DNA from 4 places in the Scandinavium tedordense genome. Region 4 is predicted to be linked to each of the others. Evidence: predicted binding sites of a transcription regulator. Region 4 holds the regulator's gene; each other region holds the start of a gene.
The links. The regulator PurR, encoded in region 4, represses purine synthesis genes. The targets are predictions, from matches to a motif close to CANGCAAACGTTTGCNTG.

Region 1 (3,152 bases), on a different contig from region 4:
TCTCTTTTTCCAGCAAATAGCCGACCAGGCTTATCTGATACTTACGGATGTTTTCCACGTAAGCGTAGGCTTCATGCCCGCGCGCATAGCCGTATGTCAGACGCGTGTAGTAAGGCTTCTGGCTGAGAAGCGGCAGGCGCTGCTTCACATCGGCCCAGCTATCAGGATTGCCTTTTTGTTTCGCGGTTAGCGCCCGGGCATCGAGCATATGCGCATACCCCATGTTATATGCCGCCAGCGCAAACCAAATCCGTTCCTCTTTCGGCACCGTCTCCGGCACCTTCTCCATCATGTCCTGTAAATAACGCATCCCGCCGCTGATGCTCTGTTCGGCATCGGTTCGGTCGGTCAGGCCCAGACTTTGCGCGGTATTTTTGGTCAGCATCATCATGCCGCGCACGCCGGTTGGGGAGGTCGCCAGCGGGTCCCAATGGGATTCCTGCCAGGCAATGGCTGCCAGCAGACGCCAGTCAATTTCCTCGGCGTACTTCTGGAACAGTGGCTCAAAATCGGGCAGCAGATTATCTACCGCACGCAGGAAGGTGCGGGTATCGAAATAGTCGAAGTCGTCGCCGTGGCCGAGATACTTCTCTTCAAGGCGCGCCAGGGTCCCGTCTTCATTAATGTTGTTGAAGAAATCGAGCATCGCTGCAGGCAGCGTGTTATCGCTATCCTTCAGGCTAAACCAGGTGACAGGCTGTTCATCCGTGATATCCAGCGCCACCGCCAGCTCCGGGTGAACGCGCTGGAACAGGCTGATCGCCACCGAATCGGCAATAGTGTAATCGAGCTTACCGTCGATAATATCGTCCATCAGCTCAACGCTGCCGCGCTTATCGTCCACCGCCCATTCGAGGTTAGGGTACTTTTTCACCTTCAGAAACTGTAAATCGGTGATCGCCACGTGGCCCGGGGCAATGGTTAATTGCTGTGCGGTGATATTATCTAGTGTCCGCGGACGGAAACTGCCTTTGCGGTAAACCAACTGCTGAGATACTGAGTAGTACGCCGGGCCAGCCTGATAGTTTTTGGTGCGCTCGCTGTTGTACACCAGACCGGCGGCCAGCATATCGGCATCGTCGTTATCGAGGTCATCAAACAGCTGACTGATGTTCTGGCGAACGGTGATTTTGAGCTTAACGCCAAGATAATTGGCAAATTGCTGAGCCAGTTCGTAGTCGAGGCCGTAATCTTTTTCGTTAATGCTGGCGAACGTCAGAGGAGAAACCAGGGTACTGACGCGCAGCTCACCGCGCGCCTGGATAGCGGCGATGCGATTCTCTGGTTTGCTGAACCAGGGAATAGAGGGCCATAGCGCCGCTGCCAGTAGCAGGGTGACAATGCCGATAAACAGATAATTAATCTTTAATTTTTTCAATTAGTTAATTCTCTGTGAAGAGAGCGATCTCAGGCAATAGTTACCGTGTTAAAGTTTAGGGGCAATTCAGAATGAGCGGCATTTTGCTTAACAATGCCGCAGTTGGCAACCCATTCATGCATTTCACCGCATCGGGTGGTAAAACGCAGCGGCAATTTTATTTTGACGCAAACGGTTACGTCGCTGCTTCAGATCCACTATAATGGCGCCCGTTTTCCGCCATTGCGCACACTGAAACCCAGAAGACGAGAGACTTATGATGGAAATTCTGCGTGGTTCGCCTGCACTGTCTGCATTTCGTATTACTAAACTGCTGGCACGTTTTCAGGCAGCCAACCTTCCGGTCAGCAACATTTACGCCGAGTACGTGCATTTCGCCGAACTGAACGCACCGCTTTCAGAACAGGAGCATGACCGACTGGCACAGTTGCTGCAGTATGGCCCAAGCCTCAGCAGCCATACGCCCGCTGGAAAATTACTGCTCGTCACCCCCCGCCCTGGCACCATCTCCCCCTGGTCTTCAAAAGCAACCGACATCGCCCATAACTGCGGCCTGGACACCATCGTCCGCCTCGAGCGCGGCGTTGCGTACTACGTTGAAACCTCAACCTTGAGCGACGCTCAATGGCGCCAGGTAGCGGCAGAATTGCATGACCGCATGATGGAAACCGTATTTGGTGCACTGCAGGATGCGGAAAACCTGTTTGCCCATCATCAACCGGCCCCGGTTTCCAGCGTGGACATGCTGGGTCAGGGACGTCAGGCGTTAGTGGAAGCCAACCAGCGTCTCGGGCTGGCGTTGGCGGAAGATGAAATCGACTATCTGTTCGACGCGTTCACCACCCTGAACCGTAACCCGAACGATATCGAACTCTACATGTTTGCGCAGGCCAACTCTGAGCACTGCCGACACAAAATTTTCAACGCCGATTGGGTTATCGACGGTGAAGTACAGCCGAAGTCGCTGTTCAAGATGATCAAAAATACGTTCGAAAAAACCCCGGACCACGTGCTATCTGCTTATAAAGATAACGCCGCGGTAATGGAAGGTTCGGACGTCGGTCGCTTCTATGCCGACCGTGACGCCCTGCGTTATGACTTCCATCAGGAACCGACCCACATCCTGATGAAAGTAGAAACTCACAACCACCCGACGGCCATCTCTCCGTGGCCGGGTGCGGCGACAGGTTCCGGCGGTGAAATTCGCGATGAAGGCGCTACCGGGCGTGGCGCGAAGCCAAAAGCCGGGCTGGGCGGTTTCTCCGTTTCCAACCTTCGCATCCCCGGCTTTGAACAGCCGTGGGAAGAAGATTTCGGTAAACCAGACCGTATTGTGACGGCGTTGGAGATCATGACCGACGGCCCGCTGGGCGGTGCTGCGTTCAACAATGAATTTGGTCGCCCGGCGCTAAACGGCTACTTCCGTACCTACGAAGAGAAAGTAAACAGCCACAACGGCGAAGAGCTGCGCGGCTATCACAAGCCGATCATGCTGGCTGGTGGGATCGGCAACATCCGCGCCGATCACGTGCAAAAAGGCGAGATCAACGTCGGTGCGAAACTGATCGTTCTTGGCGGCCCGGCGATGAATATCGGCCTCGGCGGCGGGGCGGCCTCCTCCATGGCATCCGGTCAGTCTGATGCGGACCTGGATTTTGCCTCCGTCCAGCGCGATAACCCGGAAATGGAACGTCGCTGTCAGGAAGTCATCGACCGCTGCTGGCAGATGGGCGAAGCGAACCCGATTCTGTTTATTCACGACGTCGGCGCGGGC
Region 2 (3,152 bases), on a different contig from region 4:
CTTCAAAGGTGGGCTCAGCAGCCGTGCGGCCTACGTGGTCGAAAATGCCGGACAGTTGCCGGATGCGGTCAGCGATTATCTGGATGTCGTCGCGATTCCGTATTTCCGCGCGGTGGTCGCGTGGCTGGAAAATATTCGTCCGGGCATGACCGGCGGTGAGCTGTACCAGCTGATTGAAGACGTGCTGCCGAAGGCTGAATATCACTGGCATCTCAATCCGGGGCATCTTGTGGCGGATGAAGAATGGCTGTGTTCACCGGTGTCTGCGGGCTCTGACATTCCGCTGGCCAGCGGCATGCTGCTGCAAATCGATATTATTCCTTCCCGGGCGGGATATGCAGGGGCGAGCATTGAAGACACGGTGGCGCTGGCAGATGAATCGTTACGTCAGCAATTGGCGGCGGACTATCCGCAGCTGTGGGCGAGGGTGCAGGCGAGACGGGCTTTTATTGAAAAAGAGGTCGGGATTCGTTTACCCGAGTGGGTGTTGCCGTTCTCAAATACCGTAGGATATTTGCGGCCGTGGTTACTGGACCCTGCGAGTGCGTTGTCGTGTAAGTCGTGAGTCTTAATATGTCCGGTGGCGCTAAGCTTACCGGGCTTCGCGTAGACCCGGCAAGCTTGCGCCGCCGGGCTTTTTCACTAACCGCGGATTATCAGAAGTTATAACCGACAACCAGGTAGCCACCCCAACCGGTAGAGCGGACGCTGAAGTCGCCGTCACCGAAGTTCAGGCTTGCATCGTCGTTCCACTGGCCACCGTTGTGCCAGTAACGTGCGACCACAGAGTAATGCCAGTGATCGTAGTTCAGTGCCAGAATGTGGCTGGACGCGATGGAGTTATTGGTTCGCGCTTTCTTACCGTTCAGGTCACGGAAGTCTTCGTTACCCAGGTCTGAACCCCAGTCAAAGTTGGTGAAGCCGATGTAGCTCAGTTGGCCGCCCCACAGTTGGGTGATTGGCACAAAGTATTTCACCTTGAAGCGGTAACCATCCCACTCGTTTTCGTTCGCGGCGCCGTAGTTCTGCCACTGGTATTTGGCATACACATTCAGGGACAGGCTCATTGGCAGGCCGGTATCAATATCGGTGCCCAGACCCATGTACCAGGTGCTTTGCTTACTGGCATCGTTGCCGTGAGCACCCATGTCATAGATGTAGTTGTTCGCGAAGTACCACTCTTTGAATGGGCCGAATGCCAGGCTGGTGCCGGTCAGCTTATCAATGGAGAAGCGCGGTTCAATTTCCATGAACATACGTGAACCGTCGTCCCAGATACCGGTGTCGTTACCGTTACCCGCACCGAAGGTTTTTGGGATATCGATATAGCCGTAGAAGTCGAACCAATCTTTCTTGGCGAACGCTTCGTATTCCAGGTAAACGTCATTATTGATTTTCGGTCCAAAGCGGGTGTGGTAGCTGCCTACCACGTTGACGCTCTGATGCCACCAGTCAGAGACATACTCTGGTTTGGTAGTTTCGGCTGCGTTTGCCGTGAAAGTCGAAGAAAGCGCGAGCACTGCACCGGCTGCAATTAATGTTTTTTTCATCATTATGCCACTTGTTGAAATCCCTTTCGGGGAGTGAAAAAGAACCGCTTGGGCGTTTCTAAATGTAACTGTTTTCTGCGAGGCCTATTATAAGAATCATTGCTCACAAAAATATGTGGTGTTTCACAGTTTTCTCAAGTACGTAATCGATTGCGTTCACGTTTGCGTGCATTATCGGCGGGGATTGTACGGATTCTCTCAAATGTTTCCAGGGATTTCTGAAAAACAGCAAAGATTGCAGTGCGTGTTGAAGGGTGATGAAAAAGGGGAGGGAAACCGGATAACCGTCGCTATCCGGTGATAAGAAATTACTGAACGCTGGCGGGCTGAATATCGTGAATACGCACGAAAACGGGCTGCTTTGGATCAGTGCCGCTGAGCTGAAGTGGAATATCCACATCGCTCGGCGCGAGGACGCTGGCCGGGGCGTTGATCAACTGGTTTTTGACGTTCACTTCCTGATAGTTGTCAGTGGTGCCCTGAATCAGGCCCCATTCGGCGGTGCCGCTAAACGCGGGAAGCGGATCATTGGATTCGCCCTGAATACGCAGCGTGGCGCGCATACCGTCGGCATTTTGCGCGATATTAATCAGCGACATTCTCAGCGTACCAATCTGGCTTTCCAGGCGGGCTGGAGTATTAGATCCCGGCAGCAGATACACACCGCTTGCAGATTTCGCATTCAGGGTGTTTTGCTGGGTTATCTTCACGGTTTCCTGATTCAGCGTGGTCATATCTTTATTGAGCGCGGTGACGCTCTGCTGCATCTGATGTACTTCGTGCTGCTGTGCACAGGCGCTAAGGGTAAACAGGCTGCCCAGCGCCAGAATTCGTACTAAACGTCGTGTCATCGTTAGGTGTCCTTTCAAGGTTCTGTCGACAGTAATGGTAGCAGTATCGTCCTGGATGCCATCGGGGGATTGTCTCAAAATGACGCCGTGGGGTGGGTCGTGGTAAAATAGGAATATGTTATTTTTCTTCGTCAGGACGCGCCATGCATTGCCCATTTTGTTTAGCCGTAGATACCAAAGTGATCGACTCCCGTCTGGTAGGAGAAGGTTCCTCAGTGCGCCGCCGCCGTCAGTGCCTCGTGTGTAATGAACGTTTTACAACCTTCGAAGTGGCCGAACTGGTGATGCCGCGGGTGGTGAAAAGTAACGACGTCCGCGAACCGTTTAACGAAGACAAACTGCGCAGCGGCTTACAAAAAGCGCTGGAAAAGCGCCCGGTCAGCTCTGATGATGTCGAAATGGCGGTTAACCACATTAAATCGCAGCTGCGTGCCACCGGCGAACGTGAAGTGCCAAGCAAGCAAATCGGTAATCTGGTCATGGAACAGCTGAAAAAGCTCGATAAAGTGGCTTATATCCGCTTTGCGTCAGTCTATCGCAGTTTCGAAGACATCAAAGAATTTGGCGAAGAGATCGCCCGTTTACAGGACTGATCGATGCTTGACGAAATGTATATGGCCTGTGCGCTGAAGCTGGCGAATCAGGGGCGCTTCACTACTCATCCGAATCCACGCGTTGGCTGCGTCATCGTGAAAGACGGGGAAATCGTCGGCGAAGGTGCGCATTACCGCGCGGGCGAACCGCACGCCGA
Region 3 (3,152 bases), on a different contig from region 4:
GCTGCTTTTAATGGTAATCTACTTCTGGCATATAATAGCGCTCTTTGCAAGATTGGCTGTGCTTGTTCCTTAAACCTTCTATTATCCATTAAATGTCCCTTCCCTTTGGCACGCTGACACCTTCATTATCCGTGTGTTTATTTTGCATTATTCATTAGTACACTATTATCACCCCTCCATCCCTGGGTATGATAAGGGAATTAATAAACAACTTTCACGTAAACCAAGAAATAGTTAACTAATTTCAGTAGTTGTGTTTAACACCATACAAGTGCTTTTCAGTATCTGCAATTCAATCTTATTGAATATATTATTAAGAGCAATTCAGATTTCAGAGCATGCTATAATGTCAGGTTCTCTGTATCTTACCTTTCATTATGAAAAGCACAGCCATCCTATTTTATAAAAAAAAAAGACACCTTAGGTATAAGGCCGATCAGCTAAGCATTTTCATGAATGAATATTCATATTTTCTGCTTGGAAGGACAACAAAGGAATCAGGGTTGTAGCCCCGTTTTCCTTCATTGAGGCCTGATTTAACAGGCCTCACATCCTTAACTGACTAGCATTACTACCTTAGGTGCCCAACATTTAAAGTAAATTCAGTATATTACGCGTAAACCGGGAAACGGGCGCAGATATCCAGCACTTTACTTTTGATGCGTTCGATAACGGCTTCATCATTGATGTTGTCCAGCACGTCACACATCCAGCCAGCCAGTTCTTTCACTTCAGCTTCTTTGAAGCCGCGGCGAGTCACAGCCGGAGAACCGATACGGATACCAGAGGTCACAAACGGGCTCTTCGGGTCGTTTGGTACGCTGTTTTTGTTGACGGTGATGTTAGCGCGACCCAGCGCGGCATCGGCTTCTTTACCGGTCAGGTTTTTATCTACCAGATCCAGCAGGAACAGGTGGTTCTCAGTACCGCCAGATACCACTTTGTAGCCGCGGTTCAGGAACACTTCCACCATCGCTTTCGCGTTTTTCGCCACTTGCTGCTGGTAGACTTTGAACTCTGGCTCCATCGCTTCTTTCAGCGCAACGGCTTTCGCGGCGATGACATGCATCAGCGGGCCGCCCTGCGCGCTTGGGAACACGGCAGAGTTCAGTTTTTTGTACAGGTCTTCGTCACCACCTTTCGCCAGGATCAGGCCGCCGCGCGGGCCCGCCAGGGTTTTGTGGGTAGTGGTAGTCACGACGTGAGCATGTGGAACCGGGTTCGGGTATACGTCTGCGGCAATCAGACCGGCCACGTGTGCCATATCAACGAACAGGTATGCGCCGATGCTGTCAGCGATTTCACGCATTTTTGCCCAGTCAACCACACCGGAGTAAGCCGAGAAGCCGCCGATGATCATCTTCGGTTTATGGGTCTGCGCCTGCTTCGCCATGTCTTCATAGTCAATTTTACCGGACTCATCGATACCGTAAGGGATGATGTTGTACAGCTTACCGGAGAAGTTGACCGGGGAACCGTGAGTCAGGTGGCCACCTTGCGCCAGGTTCATACCGAGAACGGTATCGCCCGGTTGCAGCAGCGCGGTGTAAACCGCGAAGTTCGCCTGGGAACCGGAGTGCGGCTGCACGTTGGCGTAGTCTGCGCCAAACAGCTCTTTGGCGCGATCGATAGCCAGCTGCTCAACGATATCAACATATTCACAGCCGCCGTAATAGCGTTTGCCCGGATAACCTTCAGCGTACTTGTTGGTTAACTGAGAACCCTGCGCCTGCATCACGCGCGGGCTGGTGTAGTTTTCGGAGGCGATCAGTTCGATGTGCTCTTCCTGACGTACTTTTTCCTGCTCCATCGCCTGCCACAGTTCGGCATCATAATCGGCAATGTTCATTTCACGCTTTAACATCCGCATCTCCTGACTCAGCTAACAGTAGTTTTACCGCTAAAAAAGGGGGCCCTTTTGGGCAACGGCCAACAGTATAACTGATAAGTTCTGCGATAACAGGTCTTGACAAATGATTTTACGCAAACGATTACCTTGCCGCTACGCAAGGGTTTGAGCGATAAAGGCACTCGAGTTTTAAGCGGATTTCTTTTCAGGTTTGTGATGCACATTTTTCATCTTTCAAAGAACCATTTACATCATAGGGTCATTATTATAAGATGCATTTAAAATGCATCATTAGAAACATGATGAAGAAACCGAGAAGGACATAGACATGCTTGACGCACAAACCATCGCGACGGTGAAAGCCACCATTCCCCTGCTGGTCGAAACTGGCCCTAAACTCACCGCACATTTTTACGATCGCATGTTTGCTCATAACCCGGAGTTGAAAGAGATCTTCAACATGAGCAACCAGCGTAACGGTGATCAGCGTGAAGCGCTGTTCAACGCCATCGCCGCCTACGCCAGCAATATTGAAAACCTGGCCGCCCTGCTGCCCGCGGTGGAAAAAATCGCCCAGAAACACACCAGCTTCCAGATCCAACCCGAGCAGTACGCCATCGTTGGCGGCCATCTGCTGGCGACGCTTGACGAGCTGTTCAGCCCGGGCCAGGAAGTGCTGGACGCCTGGGGCAAAGCCTATGGTGTGCTGGCCGACGTGTTCATTAACCGCGAAGGTGAAATTTATCAGCAAAGCGCCGCGAAAATCGGCGGCTGGGAAGGCACGCGCGCATTCCAGATAGTCAGCAAAACGCCGCAAAGCGCCCTGATCACCGCGTTTGAGTTTGCCCCGCAAGACGGCGGCGACGTGGCCGATTATCAGCCGGGTCAATATCTCGGCGTGTGGCTGAAACCGGAAGGTTTCGCGCATCAGGAGATCCGTCAGTATTCACTGACCCGCAGCCCGAACGCCAAAAACTACCGTATTGCGGTGAAGCGCGAAAACGGCGGCCAGGTGTCAGAATGGCTGCATGACGAAGCCCGTGTGGGCGATACCGTTTATCTTGCCGCACCTGCCGGTGACTTCTTTATGTCCGTTGACGCCACCGCACCGGTGACGCTGATTTCTGCCGGTGTCGGCCAGACGCCAATGCTGGCGATGCTCGATACCCTGGCAAACCGCGCCCATCCGGCTCAGGTGAACTGGTTCCACGCGGCTGAAAACGGCGCGGTCCATGCGTTCGCCAAAGAAGTAGAATCCTTGGGTGCAACGCTACCGCGCTTTGCCTCGCACGTCTGGTATAAC
Region 4 (3,152 bases):
TATCAAAAAAATGCAGATCACCCGCCAGCAGTGTCAGCAAATTGCCAACGGCTGGCGTGGCAATTTGGCCATCGCGGTGGATAATATTGTGCGCCCGGAACGTACCCGGCAGATGATTGTCGATTTCTATCGCCACTTTAAGGATGTCGAACTGTGCGTTTTCCAGGAAGTATTCAACGGCGTGTGGGATGCGTTATCCGACGGGCGTGTAGAGCTGGCGATTGGCGCCACACAGGCGATCCCGGTCGGTGGGCGTTACGCATTTCGTGATATGGGGATGCTGAGCTGGAACTGCGTGGTGTCGAGTCAACATCCGCTGGCGCAGATGCCCGGCCCGCTCAGCGATGATGTGTTGCGCAACTGGCCGGCGCTGGTACGGGAAGATACCTCGCGATCGCTGCCGAAACGTATCACCTGGTTGCTGGATAATCAAAAACGGATTGTGGTGCCGGACTGGGAATCTTCCGCGACCTGTCTTTCCGCTGGTCTGTGTGCCGGAATGGTGCCCACGCATTTTGCCCGTCCGTATATCGACAGTGGTGAATGGGTGGCGCTGGAGCTGGAAAATCCGTTCCCTGATGCAGCGTGCTGCCTGACCTGGCAACAAAATGACATGTCACCGGCGCTGAGCTGGCTGCTGGAGTATTTGGGGGACAGTGAAACGTTGAATAAAGAGTGGTTACAGGAGCCGGAATAACCGGCTCCTGAGAGGTCATTAACGGCGGTAGTCGCGGAATGGGCCGTCGGCCACCGAGCGGCGCTCGATCAGGCGAGGATGCACTTCAATAGACTGCGACTCTTCACGCTTATTGACGATGCGATCCAGCAGCATATCGAAGGCCGCTTCACCCAGCGAATCCTTAGGCTGGTGGATAGTGGTCAGGGCAGGGGTAAAGAAGCGCGCGTTGCGCACGTTATCGTAACCAATGACTGAAATATCCTGTGGAACACGCAGACCCATTTCGTCTGCGGCACACAACGCACCCATCGCCATAATGTCACCGCCGCAGAACACGGCGGTTGGGCGTGGCTGTTGTGCAAGAATTTGCTGCATGGCGCGATAGCCGGATTCCGGCTCAAAATCACCCTGAACAATCCAGTTTTCAGGCACGTTGATTTGCGCTTCTTCCATGGCTTTCATGAAGCCCGCCAGACGTCCGGCGCCGGTGTTACGCTCCATCGGGCCAGGAATGACGCCGATTTCACGATGACCGCGTTCGACCAGATAGCGTCCGGCAATATAGCCCCCCTGGAAAGCGTTATCATTCACCGAGTCGGTAAAATCAGCTTTAGATTCGCCCCAGTCCATCACCACCATCGGGATGTGACGGTACTCTTCCAGCATCTCGAGCACCGACTGCGGGTATTCGGAACACATCACCAGTAGGCCATCGACGCGCTTTTGCGCCATCATTGAAAGATAGGCGCGCTGTTTTTCAAGGTTGTTCCAGGCATTACCCAAGATCAGGGTATAGCCTTTCTCGAAGCAGTTTTTCTCAACGGCTTCAATGATTTCAGCAAAATAGGCAGCTTCACTGCTGGTTGCCAGCAGGCCGATTGTTTTGGTGTGATTCACCTTCAGGCTGCGTGCCACGGCGCTTGGGGAGTAGTGCAGCTCTTTAATGGCCGCCCATACCGCGTTACGGGTATCTTCTGCCACGAAACGCGTCTTGTTAATTACATGTGATACAGTTGTAGTGGAAACGTTTGCGCGTTTCGCTACATCTTTAATAGTTGCCATTCGTTCTCACTCCAGACCCTTTCCTTACGCCTGATTACCGACACGAAAACGTTTGCCTTTACACACCCTTAACACAATTCAACTGAATTGCAGTACGCCGGGAGACAGACAGGACGACGGGAGGGGGTCAATGGCTGGTACGCTTTTAAATTAGCGTGGAATTTTGTCTGATTCTGAGGCAAAGGGAAAGAGAAAAATCGCTATGAGCCTAAAACCTGGAAGATTTTTGCGTATATTTGTGCAAAAATGAGCAAGCTCACTTTTGTTGTGGGGATTAAAAGGAGAAAAATTGATGAGTACCGACCTGAAGCTCTCTCTGATGACCACCGTTATCGCTTTGGCGCTGATCGTTGCTGCCGCGCTGACTGCTGTACTGCACTGATTTATCCGGAGGGAGAGCTCTCTTCCTCCTTCTCATTTTCCTTCCTGATTGTTATCAAATTCGCAAAAAACTTTTGCCATTTTGTTTACTTTTGTTTTTTTGTGATTGATGTCATGCTTTTGGCTTCTGCTTTCGCACTGTCTCAATGAGATGGCTTACCGGAGTCGTTACATGAAAATCAATTTCCCCCTGCTGGCACTGGCTGTTGGGGCATTTGGCATAGGTACCACTGAGTTTTCGCCAATGGGCCTGCTGCCTGTCATCGCCAAAGGTGTGGACGTGTCGATTCCCGCGGCCGGAATGCTGATCAGCGCCTATGCCATTGGCGTGATGGTCGGTGCCCCGCTGATGACGCTGCTGCTTTCACATCGCGCGCGCCGTAATGCGCTTATTTTCCTGATGGCAATTTTCACGCTCGGCAATGTGCTGTCGGCTATCGCGCCGGATTACACTACGCTGCTGTTGTCGCGCATTATCACCAGTCTTAATCATGGCGCTTTCTTCGGCCTCGGCTCGGTTGTGGCTGCAAGCGTAGTGCCTAAGCACAAGCAAGCCAGCGCGGTGGCGACCATGTTTATGGGGCTGACGATTGCCAATATCGGCGGCGTTCCGGCGGCCACTTGGCTTGGTGAAACCATCGGCTGGCGAATGTCGTTCCTTGCGACGGCCGGACTTGGCCTGGTGGCGATGGTCAGCCTGTGGTTCTCGTTACCGAAGGGCAGCAGCGGTGAACGCCCGGACGTAAAAAAAGAGCTGTCGGTTCTGATGCGCCCACAGGTGCTGACGGCGCTGTTGACGACCGTGCTCGGGGCCGGGGCGATGTTCACGCTCTACACCTATATTTCGCCAGTGCTGCATACCATTACGCATGCGTCACCGCTGTTCGTTACCGCCATGCTGGTACTGATTGGCATCGGCTTCTCTATCGGTAACTATCTCGGTGGCAAGTTTGCTGACCGCTCCGTGACTGCCACGCTGAAAGGTTTCCTGACGCTACTTATCATTATCATGGCGTTCATCCCGTGGCTT

Region 1: the regulator PurR is predicted to act here: its motif matches at 1,543-1,560, upstream of purL (phosphoribosylformylglycinamidine synthase).
Region 2: the regulator PurR is predicted to act here: its motif matches at 1,690-1,707, upstream of MUU46_RS05735 (nucleoside-specific channel-forming protein Tsx).
Region 3: the regulator PurR is predicted to act here: its motif matches at 1,981-1,998, upstream of glyA (serine hydroxymethyltransferase).

What each region holds. Positions count from the first base shown of each region.
Region 1 covers NZ_JALIGG010000054.1:402,189-405,340, reverse strand. The annotation lists gene mltF (membrane-bound lytic murein transglycosylase MltF) at 1-1,378, opposite strand, end outside; gene purL (phosphoribosylformylglycinamidine synthase) at 1,635-3,152, shown strand, end outside.
Region 2 covers NZ_JALIGG010000051.1:113,792-116,943, reverse strand. The annotation lists gene MUU46_RS05740 (M24 family metallopeptidase) at 1-565, shown strand, start outside; gene MUU46_RS05735 (nucleoside-specific channel-forming protein Tsx) at 657-1,550, opposite strand; gene MUU46_RS05730 (SadB/YajI family lipoprotein) at 1,859-2,401, opposite strand; gene nrdR (transcriptional regulator NrdR) at 2,545-2,994, shown strand; gene ribD (bifunctional diaminohydroxyphosphoribosylaminopyrimidine deaminase/5-amino-6-(5-phosphoribosylamino)uracil reductase RibD) at 2,998-3,152, shown strand, end outside.
Region 3 covers NZ_JALIGG010000054.1:383,849-387,000, forward strand. The annotation lists gene MUU46_RS10755 (hypothetical protein) at 1-89, opposite strand, end outside; gene glyA (serine hydroxymethyltransferase) at 611-1,864, opposite strand; gene hmpA (NO-inducible flavohemoprotein) at 2,178-3,152, shown strand, end outside.
Region 4 covers NZ_JALIGG010000056.1:74,587-77,738, reverse strand. The annotation lists gene punR (DNA-binding transcriptional activator PunR) at 1-697, shown strand, start outside; gene purR (HTH-type transcriptional repressor PurR) at 716-1,741, opposite strand; gene cydH (cytochrome bd-I oxidase subunit CydH) at 2,034-2,123, shown strand; gene MUU46_RS13510 (MFS transporter) at 2,295-3,152, shown strand, end outside.